DNA from 3 places in the Pseudoalteromonas spongiae UST010723-006 genome. Region 3 is predicted to be linked to each of the others. Evidence: predicted binding sites of a transcription regulator. Region 3 holds the regulator's gene; each other region holds the start of a gene.
The links. The regulator LexA, encoded in region 3, represses DNA repair genes until DNA is damaged. The targets are predictions, from matches to a motif close to TACTGTATNNNNATACAGTA.
Positions count from the first base shown of each region.

Region 1: dinB (DNA polymerase IV) is a predicted target of LexA. The motif match lies at 3,621-3,640, and genes of this name have one in related genera.
Region 2: ruvC (crossover junction endodeoxyribonuclease RuvC) is a predicted target of LexA. The motif match lies at 5,033-5,052, and genes of this name have one in related genera.

Region 1 covers NZ_CP011039.1:2,307,923-2,316,204, reverse strand. The annotation lists gene PSPO_RS10745 (M56 family metallopeptidase) at 1-1,547, opposite strand, end outside; gene PSPO_RS10740 (BlaI/MecI/CopY family transcriptional regulator) at 1,557-1,943, opposite strand; gene PSPO_RS10735 (LytR/AlgR family response regulator transcription factor) at 1,998-2,750, opposite strand; gene PSPO_RS10730 (DUF3192 domain-containing protein) at 2,893-3,258, opposite strand; gene dinB (DNA polymerase IV) at 3,651-4,706, shown strand; gene PSPO_RS10720 (M17 family metallopeptidase) at 4,797-6,323, shown strand; gene PSPO_RS10715 (methyl-accepting chemotaxis protein) at 6,776-8,282, opposite strand, start outside.
Region 2 covers NZ_CP011039.1:1,141,204-1,149,485, forward strand. The annotation lists gene aspS (aspartate--tRNA ligase) at 1-1,576, shown strand, start outside; gene PSPO_RS05410 (methyl-accepting chemotaxis protein) at 1,643-3,493, opposite strand; gene PSPO_RS05415 (DUF418 domain-containing protein) at 3,903-4,994, shown strand; gene ruvC (crossover junction endodeoxyribonuclease RuvC) at 5,100-5,624, shown strand; gene ruvA (Holliday junction branch migration protein RuvA) at 5,621-6,238, shown strand; gene ruvB (Holliday junction branch migration DNA helicase RuvB) at 6,240-7,247, shown strand; gene tolQ (protein TolQ) at 8,088-8,282, shown strand, end outside.
Region 3 covers NZ_CP011039.1:2,949,179-2,957,460, reverse strand. The annotation lists gene PSPO_RS13605 (potassium channel family protein) at 1-952, shown strand, start outside; gene PSPO_RS13600 (hypothetical protein) at 997-1,245, opposite strand; gene PSPO_RS13595 (EVE domain-containing protein) at 1,440-1,907, opposite strand; gene tesB (acyl-CoA thioesterase II) at 1,982-2,842, shown strand; gene plsB (glycerol-3-phosphate 1-O-acyltransferase PlsB) at 2,886-5,297, opposite strand; gene lexA (transcriptional repressor LexA) at 5,526-6,143, shown strand; gene coxB (cytochrome c oxidase subunit II) at 6,482-7,612, shown strand; gene ctaD (cytochrome c oxidase subunit I) at 7,612-8,282, shown strand, end outside.

The sequences.
Region 1 (8,282 bases), 640 kb from region 3:
GGTTGGTTTGATTTAGCCGCTAATTGATTGCTTTTGCGCTTGCTAATTTGCTGAGTTTTTACTTTCGTTGATTTAGCAGCCTTATCTGCTTGAACTTTTGCAACCACCGCTGACTTCGCTTTTTGCTCCGCCTGTTTACTTGCTATTTTTTGCTGTTTAGCAGTCTCTTTTCCCTTTTTTTCAGTAACGCTTGTTTTGCTTGAGTTACGCGTTTTTGCGCGCGATATTGGCTTTGTAATTAGTTTAGGCTTTGGCTTTAAGTCGCTCACAGTTTTTACAATCTGAGCATGAGCTTTCTCAGTTGATTTAGCTGTAGCAGTAGTGTTAATCGGCGATTTTTCTTGAGCGTTTTCTTTTACTTTAGCAACTGCTGTTTCAAGCGGGTTACTGGTTTGTTGTTCTTTGTTGGTTTTCTGATTTTTATTGTTTTGCTGAGCAATAGGTTGCTGAGGCTTTTTATTTTCTGCAACCTTTGCGTCCAGCACCATAACGTGTTGCTGGTTAGCAGGTAGAACTGGCGCCGGCTCGGTCTGTGTCATTGCAATAACTTTAGAGGCGGTAAATATGCTTGGAATAACGAATGCCGCAGCGAGTGCGGCGAGCCATTGGTTCCCATAGCGTGGCGCACAGCTGTGCTGACCTACGGCGCGATGGATACGTGATGACAAGTCACCACCTGTTGCTGCCATTGCAAGCTCAGGAATGTTGTGCCTAAGCACTTCTGCTTCGGCTAATGCTCTGGCATATACTAACTGGTTGCCACAGTGGTGGATTGCTAAATCATCACAGCAATATTCACGTTCTTGTCGAATTTGTTTAGAAATCCACTTAACTGCTGGGTGGAAGAATAATACTAACTCAACAAATGTTTGTATTAGGTTGACTAAATAATCATAACGTTTGATATGTGCAAGCTCGTGTGCCATTAGCATTTCTAGTTGAGCGATTGATAACCCGCTTGCCAAATTTGCAGGCAGCAACACCACGGGCTTTATCCAGCCAATTGCCATAGGCACGTGTGCTGTTAATGATATAACCAAGCGGGCGCGTTTAGTTACAAAAAGACGCTCTTTAAGTTGGTTGAAAATTAACTCTAGCTTGTCTGATGGCTGCACAATATTGGTTGTTGTAAGCTTATGTACTTGCAGCATTTGTAAAGTAAGGCGCATGCTTAACACAATAATGCCAGTCATCCATAGCACGGCAACTAGCGGCGTATAATCAGCTAACTGAATCTGATGCGCAGTGTTAGATATACCTGAAGGCGCCATTGATGACGCAATAACGTCATTTATTGCAAGTGTGCTTACATTAATTACTTCGTCAGGTTGCGACAGAATATAAAACGTAATGGTTGGCGCAATAACACAAAGCAGTAAACAGAATAATGAGAAAATATAACGGAATTGGCTGTGCTTATTGCTGGTAAGTTTATTTACACAAAAAAGTAGGCCTGCAATAACTAAGCCTTGCCATAAAAAATGTAATAGAGTGAGAGAAATAAAATAGAGAGTATTACTTTCTAATAATGAGGGCAGTATATCCATAACGTGTGCTTACTTATTATTATTTTCGAGAGAATCTAACAGAGTACGAATTTCATTAATTTCTTTAGCACTGGTTTTTTCATCGCCAAGTGCGCGCATCACCAGATCAAAACGTGATCCACCAAAAGCTTTGTTAACAATGTCTGACAGTAAAGATGATTGGGTGTGTTCCACAGAATATGCCGCGCTGTAGACATGCGCACGAGTTGATTCATCACGTGTAACAAGACCTTTTTCGTGCATGATTTGTAGCATTTTAAGCACAGTGGTGTAGCCGATTTTTTGGCTTTCACTGATATGTTCATGCAAAGTGCGAACAGTGGCGGGCTGAATACGCCACAGCACATTAAGAATGTTGAGTTCTGCACTTGTTGGTACGCGTTTATTCTTATTCATAATTACGTCGCTTTTCGTAGATTGTTATTTACTCTACGAGATAGAGTTTATTTGTCAACCAATTAATCCTTGCATGTTTTGCTTGTAACGTCGGGATAAATTGAGATTGGCTCCGTCTTTTAAGGTAACAATATAGTCGCCGTTATCGGTAGGACGAATTTCGCGTATTGCTTGTTTTTTGATGATCGCAGAGCGATGAATGCGAATAAAGCCAAATGGCGATAGCTGCTGTTCCATTGAAGATAATGTTTGGCGATGTAAAATCGTTCGCTCATCTTGGCTGAGGTGCAATTCAACGTAGTTTCCAGCGCCGCCAACCCAAGATATTTCATCTGGTGTTAAAAACTTTATTCTACCAGCGTCTTTTAAAACGATTTGCTGGTCATCTAATTGGTTAGACGAAAATCGTTGCACCAGTGAGCTCATCAACTCAAATTGCTGTTTCTCAGGCGCGAGCATTTTGGCTAGTTTATCTAATGTTTTGCCTAAACGAGAATTGACCATAGGCTCTAAAATAAAATCAAATAAATCACATTCAAATGCCTTAGCTGCATCAACGCGATTACTAGATAATAATATGATTTCAGTTGAGTCTGCCAATGATTGAAGAGTAGGCCAATCATGTTCTTGAATAAGCTCATTTTGTACAAAAAGTACTTTGGCACTGGTTTTTTTACAGGCTGTTATTAATTTGGCAAAGCAAGATTCAACAGTTGTTAGCTCAAAAAGTGAGTTATCGATTTGTTGTGACAGAATGTCTGAGAATGCTGGGTCGTTGTGACCGACGACTAGATTGTATCTATCCATTTTATCCACCTAATTACGATGCCTTTCGTAATTAATATTACGAAACTTGTCGTAATAGTCAACGAATAAATGTAATTGGATGTAAATAGATTGATTTAAAAGGGTTTTAAAAAAAGGGCGAAACATTTCGCCCTTACACATATTAATTCTTTAACTGCTCAAGAGCGTGCTCGCCCCAGCCTGTTAGTTGATTATTTTTAAACACAAGCGGCGTACATTCGTCTTTTGTTGTTTTACCGTCAGAGTGAATAGAGTTTGTTGCATAGTAAAGAACACGATATTCCGTGTCGTTTTGTTTTACTAGCTCAGAAAAGTTTGGCGTGCCAAGTTTATTGATTACGTGTTGATACTCTTTTCCAATTTCCATATTGGCAATCGCTTTGCGGTTTTTTTCATGGGTTCTTTCCCAGCTAGATGAATAGTCTGATTTGCCTTCGCCGCCTACTGCGACAACACAGCCTGTTAAAAGTGGCAATGTGAGAGCTGAAGCTAAAACTAAGTATTTCATAGAAGATCCTTGAATGATATTTCAAATATTATAATTTTCTAGTTATTAGCAGAAATAATGCCAAAAAATTAAATCTCTATTTATCAATTAGTTATTGATTTTACTGTTTCTGGTTTTGGTGATATTTACGAAATGTTAGCGACTTTGGCTAATTGCCATCGCTGCGTACTCGTTCCCATGTAAGGTGCTTTAATCGTCGCTTACTGTGCCCAAATAAATGTTTACAAAACTTCAATGTGCTACTTGTGCTGTTATCTGCATTCATTTTCTTATCAATAAAATGAATGCAGATAAAGACATCTTAAAACTTAATATGCTGCAAAATAAAAACTTGCTGAATCAAATAAGTTTGATACATAATAAACTGTATATATAAACAGTGTTTTGTGATTTTGAAAAAATTTATACATATTGATATGGATTGTTTTTATGCAGCAGTCGAAATGCGAGACAATCCAGAGTTGAGAGATAAGCCAATCGCAATTGGCGGTAAACACCGTCGTGGTGTGTTGGCAACGGCAAACTATATTGCGCGTCAATATGGAGTGCGCTCAGCCATGTCTAACTATAAAGCGTTGCAACTGTGTCCAGAATTACTGATTGTTCCCGGAAGAATGGCTGTATACAAAGAAGTGTCTAATCAAATTAGAGAGATTTTCGCCAAATACACAGATCTGATTGAACCGCTTTCTTTAGATGAAGCCTATTTAGATGTAACCGATTGCACACAGCACTCAGGCAGTGCAACACTTATCGCTAATGCGATTCGCGATGAGATTTTTGAAACAACAGGATTAACGGCATCGGCGGGAATCGCACCCATTAAATTTGTGGCGAAAATAGCCAGTGATGAAAACAAACCAAATGGTTATTGTTTGATCCCTCCTCATCGGGTGCAAGGGTTTTTGAAAGCGCTTAACCTTAAAAAAATTCCCGGTGTAGGCAAAGTAACCTTAGAGAAATTGAATGCATCAGGTTTGTTTGTTGGTGAAGATGTATTAAACCTTGGTTTAAATCAAATGCAGGTGAAGTTTGGTACCTGGGGTGCAGAGTTATTTAAAAAGTGTAATGGTGAGGTGATTGGCAAGATAAATACATCACGTATTAGAAAGTCACTTTCAGTTGAGCATACCTACGAATATGATAAGACATCGCTAGAACAATGCTTACAAGAGCTGCCAAAATTAAAAGATGAGCTTGATACAAGGCTACAAAGTAAAGGGTTGTTAAACAAAGTATCTAAGCTTTCGGTAAAAGTTAAGTTTAACGATTTTGTTACAACAACCGCGGATTACAGCTGCACGCATTTAGATGATGATATTTTTACTCGTTTAATTGAAAAAGCCTACTTACGAGGCGGAAATAAAGGCGTGAGATTACTCGGTTTAGGTGTTGGCTTGTCTGAAAATAGCTACGAACAAGAGCAGCTTGCAATGTTTGAATCTTGATTTTTATAAATTTGCCCTCATATTTAAGCCATCTTTTCTAAACTTACGCGACAACATTGCGCGTATTTATTCGTTCAGTAAGGTTCAAAAATGACTTCACCAAAGGCCCTGCAAGCGGCATCAATTTCAGATTTACCTCAATATGTTGATAGTTTAATTATTATCTCGCCAGACTTGGCATTACTCCCAAATGATTTTCGCGATAGTGTAATGGCTACTGCGCAATTCGATAAGCGCATAGGTCAAAAAGCATTATTGTTGGTGAATGACAATGCACCCGGAAAACGATTAGTGATTGCACCAACAGGCCCTTTAGAGCGTGACTATGACGATGTGCGTCGTTATTTCGATGCGGCAAAACAAGGTGTACTAGAAGCAAAACAAGCGGGTGCAACAAATCCTGCAATTTTAGTACTAGGCCAATTAGATAAGCGTTATCAGCAAGCGACAACAGTAGCGTATTTAGGTGCTTGCCAAGCATTATGGCAACCGCTAGAAGCACGTGAATTCCACGGTGCGGCAATTGAACCAATTCAATCTATTACTGTTATTGGCGAATTTGATAGCCATTATGCAAATGCTATTGCACAAGGTCAGTACGCTGCGCGCGACCTTTGCGGTACTGAGCCTGAGCGTATGGCACCTCCTAAATTTGCAGAATACTGTGAAAGCTTATTCGCTAACAGCGCAGTATCGGTAGAGGTGATTTCCGATACTCAATTTATTGATAAAAATTACCCGATGCTTAGCACTGTAGCGCGCGCATCATACGCGGTAGAGCGTCATCACCCGCGTGTTGTTAAGCTTGAATATGTGCCTGAAGGCGATATTGAACGTACGCTATTATTTGTTGGTAAAGGCCTTGTTTACGATACAGGTGGTGCAGACTTAAAAGTAGGTGGTGCAATGGCGGGCATGAGCCGTGATAAAGGTGGCGCTGCATCAGTTGCTGGCTTTATGAAGAGTATTGCAGAGCATCAACCTAAAGGGGTTAAAGTAGTAGCCTACTTAGCAGTTGTTCGTAATTCAATTGGCTCTGACTGTTTTGTACCAGATGAAATTATCACAAGCCGTGAAGGCGTGCGCGTACGTATTGGTAATACTGATGCGGAAGGGCGCTTGGCAATGGGCGATCTCTTAAGTGAAATTAAAGATGTCGCTAAGGGTGAAGTTAACCCTGTTGTATTTACCGTTGCAACATTAACAGGACACGCTGCACGAGCAATGGGCCCTTATACTGCGCTTGTTGAAAATGGTGCATCAAGAGCGCTTAACTTATCGCACAATATCGCAATGCAAGGTGACTTATGGGCTGATGGTTCTGAAGTATCGCGCGAACGCCGCGAAGACTATAGCTTTATCGCACCTAAAACGTTAGCAGACGATGTATTGTCGAGTAACAATGCGCCATCAGCAATTACCGCCCGTGGTCACCAGTTCCCAATGGCATTTTTGGCTGTGGCATCAGGCCTTGATAAGCACGGCGCAAACTCAGAGCTGCCAATTCCGTACATTCATGTTGACATTGCTGGTAGTGGTGTTGAGGGCGGCGACTGGCAACACGGCAAACCAACTGCAGCATCACTTGCAAGTATTTACGCGACATTTTGTAAATAATCTTAGATGTAAAGTTACTGCTTGTCAGAGCCTGAGGTTAACCTATCTCAACTCGTGGTAAGACGGTAGCAATTGCACTTAGCGATAAAAAGGCCGAACACCTGTTCGGCCTTTTTCGTTGTATCAATAAACTCTAGGGTCTGTTGATCTTTGCTGTTCTATTTTTGTTCTGTTTGGGCGTGCTTTTATCGCGGCGCTCGATGTATGGCCTAGTAATCTAAGCGAATATCGAGCAAAGCTTCCGCGTCCTGCTCACGCCCCTTACCTACATCCATGTAGGCAACAATGAGAAAAGTGCGCTCAAAAGAACCGTTCGGCAGCGCTTGATTGGCTTTTCTACTGTGTTATCGGCTGGCTCACATAGAATAACTATGCCAAGCAGCCTCTGCCTTGTATAAAACCCCAATCAAACTGCTGCAAAAACGAACTTGAAAGGTCAACAGACCCTAGTATTACTCCAATTTAAAACGATTCACTACGGCATTCATTTGTTCACTGCTGGCTATCAGCTCATTGCTTGCGCTATTTAATTGATGGGTATTATTTAGTGACTCATCTGCCATGCCTGCTAATTCATTGATGCGCATATTTGCTTCGCTAGCTGCTTGGCTTTGCTCTTCTGTTGCACGGGCAATTTGGCTATTCATTTCAGAAATCACATTCATTAACTCATCGATTTGATTGAGCACCTCATCGGCTTGACTGGCCTGAGTGACAGTGTCGCGAGAGGTTGACTGCGACGCACTTACCGCAGACACCGCTTCTTGTGCGCCTTGTTGTAACTTTTGGATCATTTGTTGAATTTCTTCCGTGCTTTGCCCTGTACGACTAGCAAGTGTTCTTACTTCATCTGCAACTACTGCAAAACCACGCCCTTGTTCACCTGCGCGTGCGGCTTCAATAGCTGCATTTAATGCAAGTAAGTTGGTTTGTTCTGCAATGCCTCTAATTACATCCAGTACAGCGCCAATATTGTCACTTTCCGCGGCAAGTGACGCAACGACGTCACTTACATGGTCAATGTTATTAGATAGCGACTCTATTTGACTGATCGTTTTAGTGACGACTTCTTTACCTGCTTGCGTGTTTTCTCTAGCCTGATTTGCCGCTTGCTCTGCAGCATTTGCGTTATCACTTACTTCTCTTATTTGCGCGGTCATTTGCTCCATTGCTGTTGCCACTTGCGTAGTGTTATCAGACTGCATTTGAATATATTCTTGGCTGTTATCACTGGTCTTTGATACTGTGTTTGCTTGCACCAGAACTTGCTCTGAGGCACTTGCGACTTGTTTTAATGAATCGCGTATTTTGTCTGAGTATTGATTGAAGTAGCCAGAAAGTCGCGCAATTTCGTCATTACCATCGGTGGTGAGTTTTCGCGTCAAGTCGCCTTCTCCTTGCGCAACATCTTTCATAAGTTTCGTTGCTTCAATAGTTGGAGAGATAATACTTTTACCAATTAAATACGCCGCTGCGCCGACAACAAAAATAATCAATAATGTTTTAATTAATAACGCAGTTGCCTGTTGCACAAATAATTTGTTGAGATTATCTAGATAAATGCCAGAACCGATAACCCAACCCCATGGCTTAAAGCCTTTTACATACGAAATTTTATCAACCGGTTCATCTGCACCTGGCATTGGCCACTGATAAGGCACAAAGCCCTCACCTTGTTGTCTGACGATATTGGCCATATCGACAAATAATCGCACGCCATTGGGATCTTTCACGTTACTGAGTGATTTGCCATTAAGCTCAGGTTTAATCGGGTGCATGATCATGTTTGGTGTTGTGTCGTTGATCCAATAGTAATTATTGCCCTCGTATCGTAATTTACTAATGGTTGCTTTGGCTGCGTCTTTTGCTTGCTGCTCGCTTAGCTCACCGCTAATTTGTTTTGTGTGGTATGCTGTGATTACGCTATGGGCGGCTTCAACGACGCTTTTGGTTTTTTGG
Region 2 (8,282 bases), 1.3 Mb from region 3:
CGAGTTTTGTGTAAAAGTAACGGGTATTGTACGTGCTCGCCCAGAAAGCCAAATCAACAAAGATATGGCGACAGGTGAAGTTGAAATTTTAGGTAAAGGGTTAGAGATCATTAACCGTTCTGAGCCATTACCACTTGATTTTAATCAGCAAAACTCTGAAGAAATGCGTTTGAAGTATCGCTATTTAGATCTTCGTCGTATTGAAATGAGTGAGCGCATTAAGTTACGTGCTAAAGCGTCGTCATTTGTTCGTCGTTTCTTAGACGATAACGGTTTCTTAGATATTGAAACGCCTGTACTTACTAAAGCGACTCCTGAAGGTGCACGTGACTATTTAGTACCAAGCCGTGTACACAATGGTAGTTTTTACGCATTACCTCAGTCACCACAGCTGTTCAAACAGTTATTAATGATGTCGGGTTTTGACCGTTACTATCAAATTGTTAAGTGTTTCCGCGATGAAGACTTACGTGCTGACCGTCAGCCTGAATTCACTCAAATCGATTTAGAAACGTCATTTATGAGCTCTGACGAAGTGCGCGCAATGACTGAAAAGCTGATCAAAGATATGTGGCAAGAGCTACTAAACGTTGACCTAGGTACATTCCCAACCATGTCGTACGCAGATGCAATGCGCCGTTTTGGTTCAGATAAGCCAGATCTACGTAACCCAATGGAATTAGTTGATGTTGCGGATTTAGTTAAAGACGTTGAGTTTAAAGTTTTCTCAGGTCCTGCTAACGATGAAAAAGGTCGCGTAGCGGTACTTACTGTGCCAGGTGGCGCATCGCTTTCACGTAAGCAAATTGATGAATACACTAAGTTCATCGGCATTTACGGTGCGAAAGGCTTAGCATGGATGAAGGTGAACGACCTTGCAGCTGGCGTTGAAGGCGTACAATCACCAATTGCTAAATTCTTAAATGAAGAGGTGATCAGCCAATTACTAGAGCGCACTAATGCGCAAACAGGCGACATCATTTTATTTGGTGCTGACAAGCGCAATGTTGTTAACGAAGCAATGGGCGCGCTTCGTCTGAAAATTGGTTTAGATCTTGAAATTACTGACCTAACTAAGTGGGCACCACTTTGGGTTGTTGATTTCCCAATGTTTGAAGAAGACGATGAAGGTACACTGCACGCGGTTCACCATCCGTTTACTGCACCAAAAGACGTTTCTGCGGCTGAACTAGAAGCAAACCCAGCAGCAGCGATTTCAGATGCATACGATATGGTACTTAATGGCTACGAAGTAGGTGGTGGTTCTGTTCGTATTCATAACAATGATATGCAACAAGCGGCATTCCGCATCTTAGGTATTGAAGCGCAAGAGCAAGAAGACAAGTTTGGCTTCTTACTTGATGCACTTAAGTACGGTACACCACCACATGCAGGTTTAGCATTTGGTTTAGACCGTTTAGTAATGTTGCTATGTGGCACAGAAAATATCCGTGACGTAATTGCGTTCCCGAAAACAACGCAAGCATCATGTTTATTAACAAACGCTCCAAGCGTTGCAAACCCAGATGCACTGGTTGAACTAGGTGTATCTGTGGTTGAGGCGGCTGACGAGTAATCGTTACCAAATCTAAAAAAAGGCGCACGTTAACGTGCGCCTTTTTTGTTTGCTTGCAAAGGGAAACTAAACGGTAAAACGCGCGACATCTTGCTTCATATTTTGCGCATCGGTTTCAAGTGCATGACAATTTTGACTGTTTTCGCATGAATCAATAAACAATTGTTCAGCCGAAACAGAGATATTTTCAGTGGCACTTTCTACTTCCTTCACTGTGTACATTTGTTCTTGTGTGGCACCTGCAATTTGAATAACGCGATCCCGAATGGCATCGAGCGATTGTTTATTGCGATCCATACTTTCTCTCGCAGTATCAAGAGAGTCGTTCATTTCACTGGTGAGACTTAAACTTTGTTCCATTGCCTGTTCAGAACGAACCACTAGATCTTGCAATGTTTTAATCATTTTTCCGATTTCTACTGTTGATTGCTGTGTGCGTTTGGCAAGCGTTCTCACTTCATCGGCAACAACGGCAAATCCTCGGCCTGTTTCGCCGGCACGTGCAGCTTCAATTGCGGCATTAAGTGCGAGCAAGTTGGTTTGCTCAGTGATATCACTTATCACGCTCGTTACCCCTTCTATTTCACGACTTGATAGGGTTAATTCACTCATAATCTCGCTGGTGGACTCTACTTGTGACTTTAACAATCCCATATTGGTGTGTGTTTGGCTCATTACATCAGTGCCTTCACGCATATCTTGTTCCGCTTGCTCTACACTTGCCTCTACGTCAACACTGCTTTGGGCAATGAGCTCAACGGCTTTAACCAGTTCTGACACCGCTTGTTTGACTGCGAGCGTATTATTTTTTTGATCTTCAATTGCGGTTTGCGAACGTAAACTTAACTCGGCAGAGTGGTGTGCGCCTTTTTCTACGGCTTCACCTTTATGTTTAATTTCACGTACTATTTCTGCTGTGGTATCAATAAACTCGTTAATGCTATCGGTAAACTCTGACAATTCATCTTCACCGTCTAGCTCAATGTGTTGGGTCAAATCGCCATTGCCGTGGCTAATATCTGCCATTTTTTCATTGGCACTGTGTAGGCGATGAATAATGCGATAGGTTTGCCACAATAAAATAATTGAAATAACCACTGTGATAAGTCCAGACACCATTGCGCCTTGTTTTTTACTGACTTGCAATGTGTCGGAAATTTCAGCGTTAATGCCCGTTGTTAATTGGTTGAGCGTTGATTCTACTTGGTGAATGCTGCCTCGTAATGCACCGCGTAATCCTTCTTCTTCTGATAAACCTCGCTGTTTTAACGCATCCGCAAGGTTTGCTGCGGCATTTTCAAAGTTTGCAAGGGTGGCTGTGGCGCTTACGGTGTCATAAGTAGTGAGATAGGTTTTGACCGTGCTTAGTTTTTCTTGCGCTTGATTTTTGGCTGCAATATCTAACGATGATTGAAAGTCATTTTCAAGTAGTACGAGCCGTACCATTGAGCTTATTGCATTGGTGTCGCCCGTTGTTAGCACCGCTTCTTTTAATTGCGTTTCGGCTAAATTGAATGCCTGTCGCAATCCTTGATCTTTTGTTAAACCAATGCGCTTGTCGAGTGCCACTAAGGTAAGAAACTGAGTTTCGTATTGCTCGATTAAATCGTGAGTATCGCTAAGTTGTAGCTTTAACGATGGAATGGTATCGAGTGCGTTGTGTAATGCATGGATATTTTGCTTAATTAACACAATGCGCTGATTAAACTTATCAACATACTTTTCGTTTTTACGCAGTAAAAAGTCTTTTTCATGACGTCGCAACATCAACATGTTGTTGCTCAACTCTTTACTTAGCGCTAGTTCGCTTCCGAGTTCTGCCATTTGATTTGTTGAATACCAAATAAGACTCGCCATTACTGCCATCGCTAAAATAATTAACGCCGATAGTGACAAAAATGATCGTTTGATAGACATGAACACTCCTTATTCATCAGTAGAATTGCTCGTAATTTAGTACGATATTTAACTATCAATAATGCTAGGATCAGTTTTTAATTCTTGCCACAAAAATGTCATATTAGCGGCTTTTTATCTTGCTCTAATAATTGAACCGAGCGAATAAATCACCTTTATTAAAGCTAATAGATTTCAAATGGCGAATAAGTTTGTTAACCCGCGTTCAGGTAACATAGGGTGTTTCCATCGCGCCATTGGAAATATGAGAAGTTCGCACATCACTACGTATTATTGTTTTAATACGAATTGCTATGAGTGTGTGATTGTTATCCTTTAATCTCGCCGTTTATCATTTAAAACTTTACCAACAGTTACTTGACGCTCACTATGGCTGCGTTTTTAGTTTTCTCGAATGTAGGTTGTATGTATGCCACGTATTAAAACGCTTGATGTACTGAGAGGTTTTGCTGTGTTGGGTATTCTGTTTATGAATATTTACTATCATAGCGTTTTTGAATTAGGTTACGTGCCGCTTCAAGTTACACCGCTTAGCGATAATGTGATTGAGGTGATAAATGCCTTTTTTATTGATGGCCGTTTTAGGGCCTTATTTTGTTTATTGTTCGGTGTAGGCTTAGCTATTTTGTATGATAAGCATGGTCAAGACGATGCCTTTTCGTTGTTAAAGTCGCGTTTAAATTGGCTTCTTATTTTTGGCTTTATCCATAGCGTGTTTATTTTTTCTGGCGATATTTTGGTTAACTACGCACTAGCAGGGTTGATTGTTTATCGCGAAATAGGCAGTAGCCAAGAAGTGCTCTTAAAAAAAGCAAAAACTTATTTTGCTATTGGCTTTTCATTAATATTACTGTTTGCGTTAATCCCAAACGAACCCATCTACCGCGATAGCGATGAATACTTCGAAATTATTAACACCTGGCAATCAGGCTATGGCGAGCAATTAATTCAACAAATTGTGTTTACCATTATTATGTTTGTATTTAGCTGGGTGTGTTTTATTTGGATTACTGCAGGCATAGTCCTGTTTGGTGTTTATCTATATCGCGCCGATTTTTTCAATACGGGTTTATCAACAAAGCAATTGCTTGCATCTTTATTGGTGGTGATAACCATATCGAGCATCGATGCGCTATTGCGAGTTAATTATGTTCACTTGGTAGAGCTCACTATGTCCATTGCCACATTTTCAGGACTAGTGTGTGCGTTAATGTATTGCCATGTTTTTATTAAGCTAAATGAAAAGCTTACCGTATTAAACAGTATTTTTGCGCCTGCGGGACGTATGGCATTTACGCTTTATATTTTGCAATCAATTGTCTTTGCGCTCTTCTTTCGCTACTTTTCACCTGAATTTGTGCATAGTGCAACGCGTTTAGACTATATCTACTTGTGTTTAATGTTCTCAGTTTTTCAGCTGGTATTTGCGTTTTTCTATTTAAAACTTTTCAAGTCAGGTCCAATAGAGTGGCTTTGGCGCAAAGCATATAGCGCAAAATAAGTTAAATTTTGTGCAACTGTGCGCAGTTTAAAAACTATTACTGGTAATCCATACAGTTATTAGTCATTATTAGTTATCACAAGAAAACATCGCAAAAGGTGCGCATTGGCAATAATACTTGGCATCGACCCTGGCTCTCGCTTTACGGGCTATGGTTTAATTAAACAGCAAGGTATGAAGTTTGAATACTTAGGTAGCGGCTGTATTAAAATGGGCGAAAAGCCAATGGCCGAGCGCCTTAAAATAATTTTTCAAGGTGTGACGCAGCTAATTGAACAATATCAGCCAGATAGCTTTGCGATAGAACAAGTATTTATGGCGCGAAATCCCGATTCTGCTTTAAAACTTGGCCAAGCCCGTGGCGCTGCCATGGTAGCGGCTTCGCTTCAGTCACTTGAGGTGTTTGAATATTCTGCAAGGCAAGTTAAGCAGGCCGTTGTTGGCACAGGTGGTGCTGATAAATCGCAAGTACAACATATGGTAAAGAGTTTTTTAAAACTGCCAGGCACACCACAAGCAGATGCCGCCGATGCGTTGGCGATCGCCATTTGTCATGGCCATTCACAACAACATTTAATCAAGCTTTCAGGGCAAGCGAGTAAAACAGTAAGAGGACGATTAAGACGATGATAGGGCGATTACGCGGAACATTAGTAGAAAAACAGCCACCGGAAATCTTAATTGAAGTGAGTGGTGTTGGCTATGAAGTGAATATGCCAATGACCTGTTTTTACAACTTGCCGAAAGAAGGTGAAGAAGCGGTTGTTTACACCCATTTTGTGGTAAGAGAAGATGCACAATTATTGTTTGGTTTTAACAATAAAACGGAACGCGCACTATTTCGTGAATTATTAAAAGCCAATGGTGTAGGGCCTAAGTTAGGTTTGGCAATTTTATCCGGTATGTCTGCCGAGCAATTTGTTGCCTGTGTACATAATGAAGATGCAACTAGTCTTGTTAAATTGCCTGGTGTAGGTAAAAAGACAGCTGAGCGTTTAGTGCTTGAAATGAAAGACAGGCTGAAAGATTGGGGGATGGATCTCTTTACTCCTTATACCGATGGTGCAATATTGGAAATGCAGGAAGATCCAACCGTTAAAGGGTGTGCACAAGATGATGCAATAGCAGCGTTAATGGCACTCGGTTATAAAGCAAATCAAGCAGAAAAAGCCGTTAAAGCAATTAAAGGCAGTGGCTTATCAAGCGAAGCGCTAATTAAAGAAGCGTTAAAGGCAATGATGTAAGATGATTGAAGCAGATAGATTAATAGAGCCCGAGAAAAAAGGAAATGAGGACGTTATCGATAGAGCGATACGTCCAAAGCTGTTGTCTGATTACCGTGGTCAACCCCATGTAAAAGAGCAGATGGAAATTTTTATTGAAGCGGCGCGCTCTCGTGAAGAAGCACTTGACCACTTGCTTATTTTTGGCCCGCCGGGTTTAGGTAAAACTACGTTAGCGAATATTGTTGCTAACGAGCTGAATGTGAATATTAAAACAACATCAGGCCCGGTACTTGAAAAAGCCGGCGATCTTGCGGCTATGCTAACCAACTTAGAAGAAAACGATGTGCTTTTCATTGATGAAATTCACCGTTTAAGCCCACATGTTGAAGAAATTCTTTACCCAGCAATGGAAGATTACCAGCTTGATATTATGATAGGTGAAGGACCGGCTGCACGTTCTATTAAATTAGATTTGCCGCCGTTTACATTAGTGGGTGCAACAACCCGTGCAGGTTCCCTTACTTCGCCACTTAGAGATCGTTTTGGTATTGTTCAGCGTTTAGAGTTTTATTCAGTTGAAGATTTATCACACATCGTTAGTCGCTCTGCGGATTTCTTATCCCTTGAAATGGAAGACGAAGGCGCGGTTGAAGTGGCGCGTCGTGCCCGTGGTACCCCACGTATTGCCAACCGATTATTACGCCGTGTTCGGGATTATGCAGAAGTTAAAGCCGATGGTGTGGTTACAGCTGAAGTTGCTGGCAGCGCACTTGATATGGTAGATGTTGATAAAAGCGGCTTTGATTATATGGACCGCAAATATTTACTCTGCCTTATTGAGAAGTTTATGGGCGGCCCTGTTGGCCTTGATAATATTGCTGCGGCAATAGGAGAAGAGCGCGAAACAATCGAAGATGTGATTGAGCCATATTTGATACAGCAAGGATTTATTCAGCGTACGCCAAGAGGGCGTATTGCCCAAGAGTTTGCCTATAAACATTTTGGCTTTCCAATAAAAGACGCGTAATACAAGTAACGTTAGTTTGGATTAGTTATTGAAAAAGGTCGCTTAGCGGCCTTTTTTGTTATGTAACTTTTGCTTTGCAACAGGTAACACTTGTAAAAGAGTCTTTTATGTAAACGCGGTCTATTGCCAATCAATTAACGATAGCAGTTAGCAAAAATGTGGGTTAGAAGTCGATTTGTTATCTATATCTGAGCGTATTTATAGTGGAGTTGTTCTAAATTTTAGGCAAAAAAAAAGCCCGCTAGGGAGCGGGCAAACAACAAGTTGAAGGAAGTAATCCAGGGAACGCATTTAAAAAAATGCTACACAATGACAAATCAGTAATCACTGTGTATATGAAACTAGGGTTAGCACAGTGTGTGTGCATGTCCTCGTGTTTACAGGTGCTATATTACGGATTAGTGTGGTTTTCATCAAACTAGAAAAATTATTTTTTGATATAAAAAAAACTAATGCGATGATGTTTTTGGTTGTGCATATAACCATCAGTTAATTAATTGTTAATAATTACACCATTGTATTTAAAGGAAAAATTATTAAAGCGTAAAATTTGTTCTATAAGTTTTATTGTTTTGGTGATTCTTATATTTAAAGTTTTGAGTATTTATTCATATTTAGTGAATAAACGTTATGTTTTTGAATGTTTAGTGCGTTATAAAATCATCATTTAGTATCATAAAGTTAATTTGTGTGTTTTTTTTGTTCAGTTGATGCGATTCTTAGTGTCTAGCCATTGTATGCAGGTATTAGTATGGTTAAACTAAATCTCATACTAACAAGGGAACTTTCCAAGCACTAAACGAACTAACCCTTGACTATCAATCATTTCAGGAGTGAGCAGTGGCCACCGAAATTTCAATTATTGACTTAATATTTAAAGCGAGCTTTTTGGTGCAACTTGTGATGTTGACTTTGGTATTAATGTCTATTTTTTCTTGGGCTATGATCATTCAACGTCGAAAAGCGCTAACAGCGGCAAAAACGAATGCTAAAAAGTTTGAAGACAAATTTTGGTCGGGTGTCGATTTAAGTAAA
Region 3 (8,282 bases):
GTGTTTATTTGCAGCGAAAGAAACAGAGTTATTAGGGATAAATCAATTTATTTATTACTACATAGTGACCACTTCGACGGTTGGGTATGGTGATTTAAGTCCCAGCTCCGATTGGGGAAAACTATTTGTAGCCTTGGTGCAAATTCCTATTGGATTAGCACTGTTTGGTGTGGTGTTAGGTAAAGTTGGACAAAGTATTACGGGGTTAATCAAGGCATCTATGACGGGCGATAAAGATTATTCAGGACAAAGCGAACATATTCTAATTTTTGGTTATCATCCTTCGCGCACACGTAAGATGATTAATTATATTTTGGCTGATAACAAGCGCCTTGAGCGACGAATTTTATTGGCCGTTGACGAGCAGATGACGCATCCGTTTTCAGATAACCCACACGTGGATTTTGTTCGCCTTTCAAGTTTCACTGATGTTGATGAACTTAAGCGTGTGGCAATAGATGGTGCTGATAAAGTAATCGTTGATGGCAACGATGATGATCATACGTTTACTACAGCGCTGAAAATCAGTCGCTTAGTGCATTCATCTTGTCATATCAGCGCGTACTTTCTTGATGAAAGTAAAAGTGAGATGTTGCGAGAACACTGTAAAAACGTGGAATCTACGAGCTCGAAGTCGGTAGAAATTTTGGTACGCTCGATGCAAGATCCAGGTTCAAGTCGTATTCAAGAAGAGCTGCTTTCAACGTTACATGGTGATACTCAGTTTAGTTTGGAAGTCGGTGAAATTAAGCAAAATGTTAAATTTGAAGTGTTATTTTTCCACTTTAAAAAGCAGTTTGATGCGACCATTTTAGGTGTAGCGCATAACCGTATCGGTGAGGGATTAGACTTGAATCCGCCGCTAGAAATGGAAATAAAACAGGGCGACATTTTGCATTATATGTCTGTTGAGCGAGTGCTCAGTGACGAAGTCGATTGGCAATCGATGTAATAGTGCATTAAGCAATTAATAAAAAGGCAACCTAGGTTGCCTTTTTAGCGAATGCGAAAATGTGGCTCCATATCGACTTCACCAAGATAGTCGATCGTTGCATAGCTAGTATCACATCTTGCGAATGCTAGGTAGTTTTCTTCTAGTTTTCGCGCAAAAGCAAGTTGATAACCATAGCGATTTAATTTATTTAATTCGACTTTTTGGGCAAAACTTAAGTTGCTCCAAAAGGCATTTAAATCACCTTCTCCTTGCCTTCTCTCCGCTGTAGGCTTATTTGTTAAAGCAGACATAATCTTTCGCAATTAAAAATTAGACAACTTATACTAAACCATTAAAAAGAATACTGTCTAGTCCGATCTGCTTACTTAGTATACTTGTAAATCGTGGTGCAATTTGATGATTGCAACAGCGAGAAACATGCCGAACGTCACTCTGGTAATCAATTCACTCTTTAAATAAACTCTTTGGCTACTCTTTTACGTGGCTATTTAAGTGAATTGCTAGTGTATTTATCGAGTATATATTGCCACTCAGATTCTCTCACCGGTTGAATTGATAGTCGGCTACCTTTTTGCACTAAATGCATATCTGCCAATTGCTGATCGGCTTTAAGCTTGGTGAGTGGAATAATACGTAACTTTTCAACGAATTCTAATGTAACACTTATCCATCTTGGGTTATCGGGAGTTGCTTTAGCATCAAAGTATTTTGATTGCGCATCGAATTGAGATGGATCGGCAAAGGCTGTTTTAATTACCTTAGCAATGCCAACAATGCCGGGTTGTTTACAGCTAGAGTGATAGATAAATACGAGATCGCCTAACGCCACTTGGTCGCGTAGAAAGTTACGTGCTTGATAGTTGCGAATACCATCCCAAATTTCATCATTTTTTGCTTTTAAATCGTCGATAGAAAATTCGTCAGGCTCTGTTTTAAATAACCAATAATGCATTACCTATTCTCGCTAATGTTAAAGTGGCAGGTGTTTGCTATTATAGCGATACTAGGAAATTACGAAATAGTGTTATGAGTCAGGTACTAAACGATCTTTTAGCATTGCTGAAGTTAGAAAAAATAGAACAGGGGCTGTATCGTGGCCCTAGCCAAGATCTTGGTTTTAAAGCTGTTTTTGGCGGTCAAGTTATGGGGCAAGCGCTATCTGCTGCAAAAGAAACCGTTGCAGAAGATAGGCAAGTGCACTCGCTGCACTCATACTTTTTAAGACCTGGCGATGTTGATCACCCGATTGTTTATGATGTAGAGAACATTCGCGATGGCCGCAGTTTTAGCACGCGCAGAGTTAAAGCGATTCAATTTGGTAAGCCGATATTTTATATGACTGCTTCTTTTCAAGTGGATGAAGAGGGGGTGACTCACCAAGCGGCGATGCCTAATGTACCAGGCCCTGAAAAACTGCCATCGTCACTGGATGTTTATCGCGAACACAAAGAACTGATCCCGGAAAAAATTCGCAATAAAATTATTTGTGACAAGCCAATTGAAATGCGACCGGTTAATTTTCAAAACCCGTTTAAGCCTGAAGTAACTCTTGCTGAGCGCTATGTATGGTTTAAAGCTAATGGCGATATGCCAAATGACCCGCGAGTGCATAAATATTTGCTTGCATATGCTTCTGATTTTGAATTTTTACCTACAGCGTTACAACCGCACGGTTTGTCATTTTTACAACCGGATATGCAAGTTGCCACCATTGACCATGCGATGTACTTTCATCGTCCATTCCGTTTAGATGAATGGATTTTATATGCTGTAGATAGCCCTTCAGCCAGTGGAGGCCGAGGGTTAGTTCGAGGGCAGTTCTTTAATCAGAAAGGTGAGTTAATTGCCTCGACGATTCAAGAAGGTGTGATTAGAAAATATGGATAAAAAAGGCGGTGTATACCGCCTTTATTTTTGTTGTCGATAAAAGCTAGTTTTCAAGTGCACTGGCAATACTTGGGTTAAGTTGTTTTAGAATAATTTGACTCAACTGCTTTGTTGTCTCGTTGCCTGTGATGCGGCCTTGTTCGCAATCATCAATCATGTGGTTATGCTTAAGCGTGCTAATAAAACCAGACAACACTTTTTTATCGAAGAATTCTGGTGTATCGATACCAAATAGTTGTGCAAGCTGTTGTGCAAAATCTTGGCTTTGCGTTTCAAGCTGGTCGCGCGAAATGCTGTCACTTGCCAGAATTAATTTAAGTACGCTGGCATAGCGAATTAATGTGCACTGGATAAAGCGTGCTAACAAGTTAAGCTGAGCTAGAGATTTGCTGCTAGGATTAACTGAAATCGCATCGTTTTCAACGGTTAATAACCCAATACCGCTCAAGGCTTCAAGTGAGTCATTTAGATACGTTTCGCAATACGGTTGCATAAACCACTCCTGTTTAAAGAGCGGATATAACGCGTTAACTTGCTTGATTAGCTGGTCGCGAGAAATGTGTTTTTGGCTAATTAAGATTGAGCTAATTAGACTTGGTACTGCGAATAAATGCAGTACGTTATTGCGGTAATAGTTCAGTAATACTTTTTGCGTGTCTTGAATACGGATTACTTCAACTCGCCCTTGCGTAATCACTTCAAATTTATCTAACGTGAGTGCGTGTTCAAGCAGCTCTTCTGCGCTTTTGTTTGGCACACTGACATCTTTGCTGTACGGCGCTAATTCAAGCAATCTCAGGTAGTTTGTCATACAAGCAATGAGCTCGTTACGCGTCATCGCCTGTTTTTCGGTGTTTAACAAAATAGATGACATTAAAGTAACGGCATTGATCGCAGCCGCATTGTTGATGTTGACCATAACTGAATCAGCAAGTTTGCCAACCATTGGCGTTAGCCAATTAGGCTTTTCATTTGCAGCAATGCTGTCGCGCCAATCTGACTGGTGCTGGGTAAGGTATTGATTAATGTTGATTGGTTCGCCAAAGTTTACATTACCTTTGCCGTAATTCTTGAGCTTACGTAGAGTTTTGAATACGCCCAGTACTGACTCATTTTTCTTTTTTTGTCCAGCAAGTTCACCAAGGTAAGTGTTTACTTCCATTACATGTTCGTAACCAATATATACAGGCACGATTGAAATTGGACGATCGATACCGCGCAAAATTGATTGTAATGTCATCGCTAACATACCGGTTTTAGGTGGAAGCAAACGGCCAGTTCGGCTGCGGCCGCCTTCGGTATAAAACTTAACAGCGTAGCCTTTTATAAATAACTGGCTTAAGTATTCACGGAACACTGCGGAATAAAGCTTGTTGCCTTTGAACGAGCGGCGTAAGAAAAAGGCGCCACAGCGTCTAAATATTGGGCCTGCAGGCCAAAAACTTAAATTTATACCTGCTGCAATATGCGGTGGTACAAAACCTTGATGGTAAATAACGTAAGTAAGTAATAAGTAATCCATATGGCTACGATGGCACGGCATATAGATGATTTCGTGGCCTTTGTCGGTCAGCTCTTGAATCCGTTCCGGGTTATTTACTTCAATACCGTTGTATAGCTTGGTCCACAGCCAAGTAAGAATGCGCTCAGAAACACCGATCATTGATTCGTTATAGTTGGCAGCAATTTCATCAACGAGTTTTATGGCATTTTGTCGTGCTTCTACAATTGAGATGTTTTTACTTTTTGCTTCATCTTCAATTGCGGCTTTGACAGTGCTTGATGCTAAAAGACCTTGATACAGCTGATCGCGAGATGGCAGTTTAGGGCCAAGCGCAGCGAGCTTCTGACGTTTAAAGTGGACGCGGGCAACACGAATGAGTTTATGCGGTAAATCATCACTTTGTTGCTTACTGGTAAGCTGCGATAGTTCTAATGGACGACTAAAACGAATTAAGTTGTCGCGGCCAGATAGTAACACGACAAATACTTTACGTAACCAACTTGGTGTAAGAGAACTGGATAAAATAGTGCCAAGGCCTGGCTTTTCTTTACCTGGATTGCGTCCCCATAAAATGGTGACCGGAATAACTTGTAAATCGGTAACGTCAGATTGTTTTAATGCTGCAAATATTTCTTCGCTAATTTCGAGCGCTGGGCTGTCTTTTTTGGCTTTACCAAACAGTGGCGAGCGATGATGAATTGGAATGTACCTTGGAACTTGTTTATCACCAATTTGCTGAGTGACCTGAGGGTCTGGTAAGCCGAGTTTTTTACAGGTGCTGCGCAACGCGGCTGAATCAGAAAAAGAATTTAACAATGTGATGTAAACGGTCGGCTTGTTCTTATCTATTGCGAGGTTGTCTAAAGGGTGTTCAGGCACTATTTTCGAACGTACTAAAAGCTTGTTCATACCGTTTGCAAACCACTGAATCATAGAGCCAACCAACTTCATAACACCAACCTAAAAACAAAAGGGGCGCTAGCATACCAGTTAACTCTAAAAGATTAAATAACTGGTCGTGCCAGAGGAAAAATAAAGCAATTTACTGCGATGATTTTTGATTTGCAGCAATTATCGTCTGTAACTAAGCATAGTGCTAATTATCAAATAATTAAAAGTTGCGAAATAAGAATAACTGTATATACTCACAGTTATCTGTACTGTATGGAAAACCAGTGAATGAGACCATTAACAAAACGTCAGGCACAAATCTTAGAACTTGTTAAAGTATTTATTAAAGATACTGGCATGCCGCCAACGCGCGCAGAAATCGCATCGACACTCGGTTTTAAAAGTGCAAACGCTGCAGAAGAGCATTTAAAAGCATTAGCCAAGAAAGGCGTAATTGAAATGGTGCCAGGCGCTAGCCGTGGTATTCGTTTAGTGGAAGAAGATGAACCCGAGCAACTTGGTTTACCATTAATTGGTCAAGTTGCCGCAGGTTCACCTATTTTGGCTAATGAGCACATTGAAAGCCATTATCAAGTGGATCCAAACCTATTTAACCCATGTGCAGATTTCCTACTGCGTGTACGTGGTGAGAGTATGAAGGATATCGGCATTATGGATGGTGACTTACTTGCTGTTCATCGCACGCCAGTGGCGAATAATGGTCAAGTGGTTGTAGCCCGTGTTGATGAAGATGTAACGGTAAAGCGTTTTGAAAAAGCAGGCAAACAAGTACTATTACATGCAGAAAATGACGATTTTGACACAATTAAAGTCGATTTAGAGCATGATCATTTTAATATCGAAGGCCTTGCGGTTGGCGTTATTAGAAATGCTGACTGGATGTAATACACTTTTGTTGACCTTGGCTAGTGAGTAATTTTGCTAGCCTCACCCTGCTTTAAAACACCCTATTTCTTACTATAACCCCTTCTATTTTTACATCTTCAAAAATCGCTAACTTATAGATTTATAAAAAATTTATCTTAAATTTGACTTGCGTAAAATTTAATCGTTTACTAGACCTTAGTAGTAACCTTGTTTTCTTTTTAAGCAAAGTGCGGCTTTTAGAAAACAAGTATAATAAAGAAAATGGAGTGATGCTGTAGTGCGTCGTGCGATTTAATCGCTAAAACTTTCACTGACCATTTCCTAACAACATAATAATAATTAGCTAAGGAGCGAGCATGAGGCTAGTGAAACTATCCTTATGGTTACTATTGAGCTTTCCTTTTTTAGCAGTTGGGACGAGTCAATATAACTTACCTGTTGGGGTGACAGACATCAGCCGTGATGTCTACGAGCTCCATATGACAATTTTTTATATCTGTTGCGTTATTGGATTAGTAGTATTTGCCATTATGTTTTGGGCAATAATTCATCACCGTAAATCAAAAGGAGCAGTGCCTGCTCAATTTCATGAAAGTACCAAAATTGAAATACTGTGGACCGCAATTCCATTTGTAATTTTGATTGGTATGGCAGTGCCTGCAACCAAAACCTTGATTGCCATGGAAGACACCACTAAAGCTGACCTAACGATTAAAGTCACAGGGTCACAATGGAAGTGGCATTATGAATATCTTGACCACGATGTGTCGTTCTATTCTGTTCTTTCGACTCCACGTGAACAAATCACCAATCAAGATCAAAAAACAGAAACCTACCTATTAGATGTTGATAAACCCCTTATTATTCCAAAAGGAAAAAAAGTACGCTTTTTAATGACTTCGGACGATGTAATTCACTCTTGGTGGGTACCTGAGTTCGCGGTTAAAAAAGATGCGAACCCTGGCTTTATTAACGAAGCGTGGACTAAGGTCAATGAGACCGGTATTTATCGCGGTCAGTGTGCTGAGTTATGCGGAAAAGACCATGGCTTTATGCCAGTGGTTGTTGAAGTTAAAGAGCCTGCTGAATTTGAACAGTGGTTGGCAAATGCGCAGCTTGAAAAAGCGCAAGCAGCGGCTGCAGAAAAAGCGTCACTTGATCTTACACTATCTCAAGATGAGCTAATGACGCTAGGAGAACAAGTGTATATGGCTAATTGTGCTGCGTGTCACCAACCTACTGGGATGGGATTGCCAGGTGTGTTCCCAGCGCTAAAAGATAGCCCAATAGCACTTGGCGATGTTAAAGCACATATCGATATTGTGGTTCATGGCAAGCCAGCAACAGCAATGCAAGGCTATAGCAAAATGTTGTCACTAAAAGAATTAGCGGCAGTAGTGACCTATGAGCGAAATGCTTGGGGTAACAACACTGGCGATTCAGTGCAACCAAGTGATATTCAAGAATCTGTGGGAGAAGCACAATAATGACAACACTAGCTGAATCTCATCACCACCATCATGCGCCAACGGGTTTAAAACGTTGGCTATTTACGACTAACCATAAAGATATCGGTACGCTATATCTGCTATTCGCTCTGTTAATGTTTTTAACGGGTGGCGCAATGGCACTGGTTATTCGTGCCGAATTATTTCAACCAGGCTTACAATTTGTAGAGCCACACTTTTTTAACCAAATGACTACAGTTCATGGCCTAATCATGGTTTTCGGTGCAGTTATGCCTGCGTTTACTGGCTTGGCAAACTGGATGATCCCTATGATGATTGGTGCGCCAGATATGGCACTACCGCGCATGAATAACTGGAGTTTTTGGATTTTACCATTTGCGTTTTTCATTCTGCTTATGTCGTTATTTATGGAAGGCGGCGGCCCAGCTTTTGGTTGGACGTTCTATGCCCCACTATCAACCACATACAGCAATGATAATACGGCACTATTCGTCTTCGCTGTGCATATTATGGGCATTAGTTCAATTATGGGGGCAATCAATGTAATTGTAACCATAGTGAATATGCGCGCACCTGGCATGACGTATATGAAATTACCGCTGTTTGTATGGACGTGGTTAATTACTGCATTTTTATTAATTGCGGTGATGCCGGTACTTGCTGGGGCGGTGACTATGGTGCTAACTGA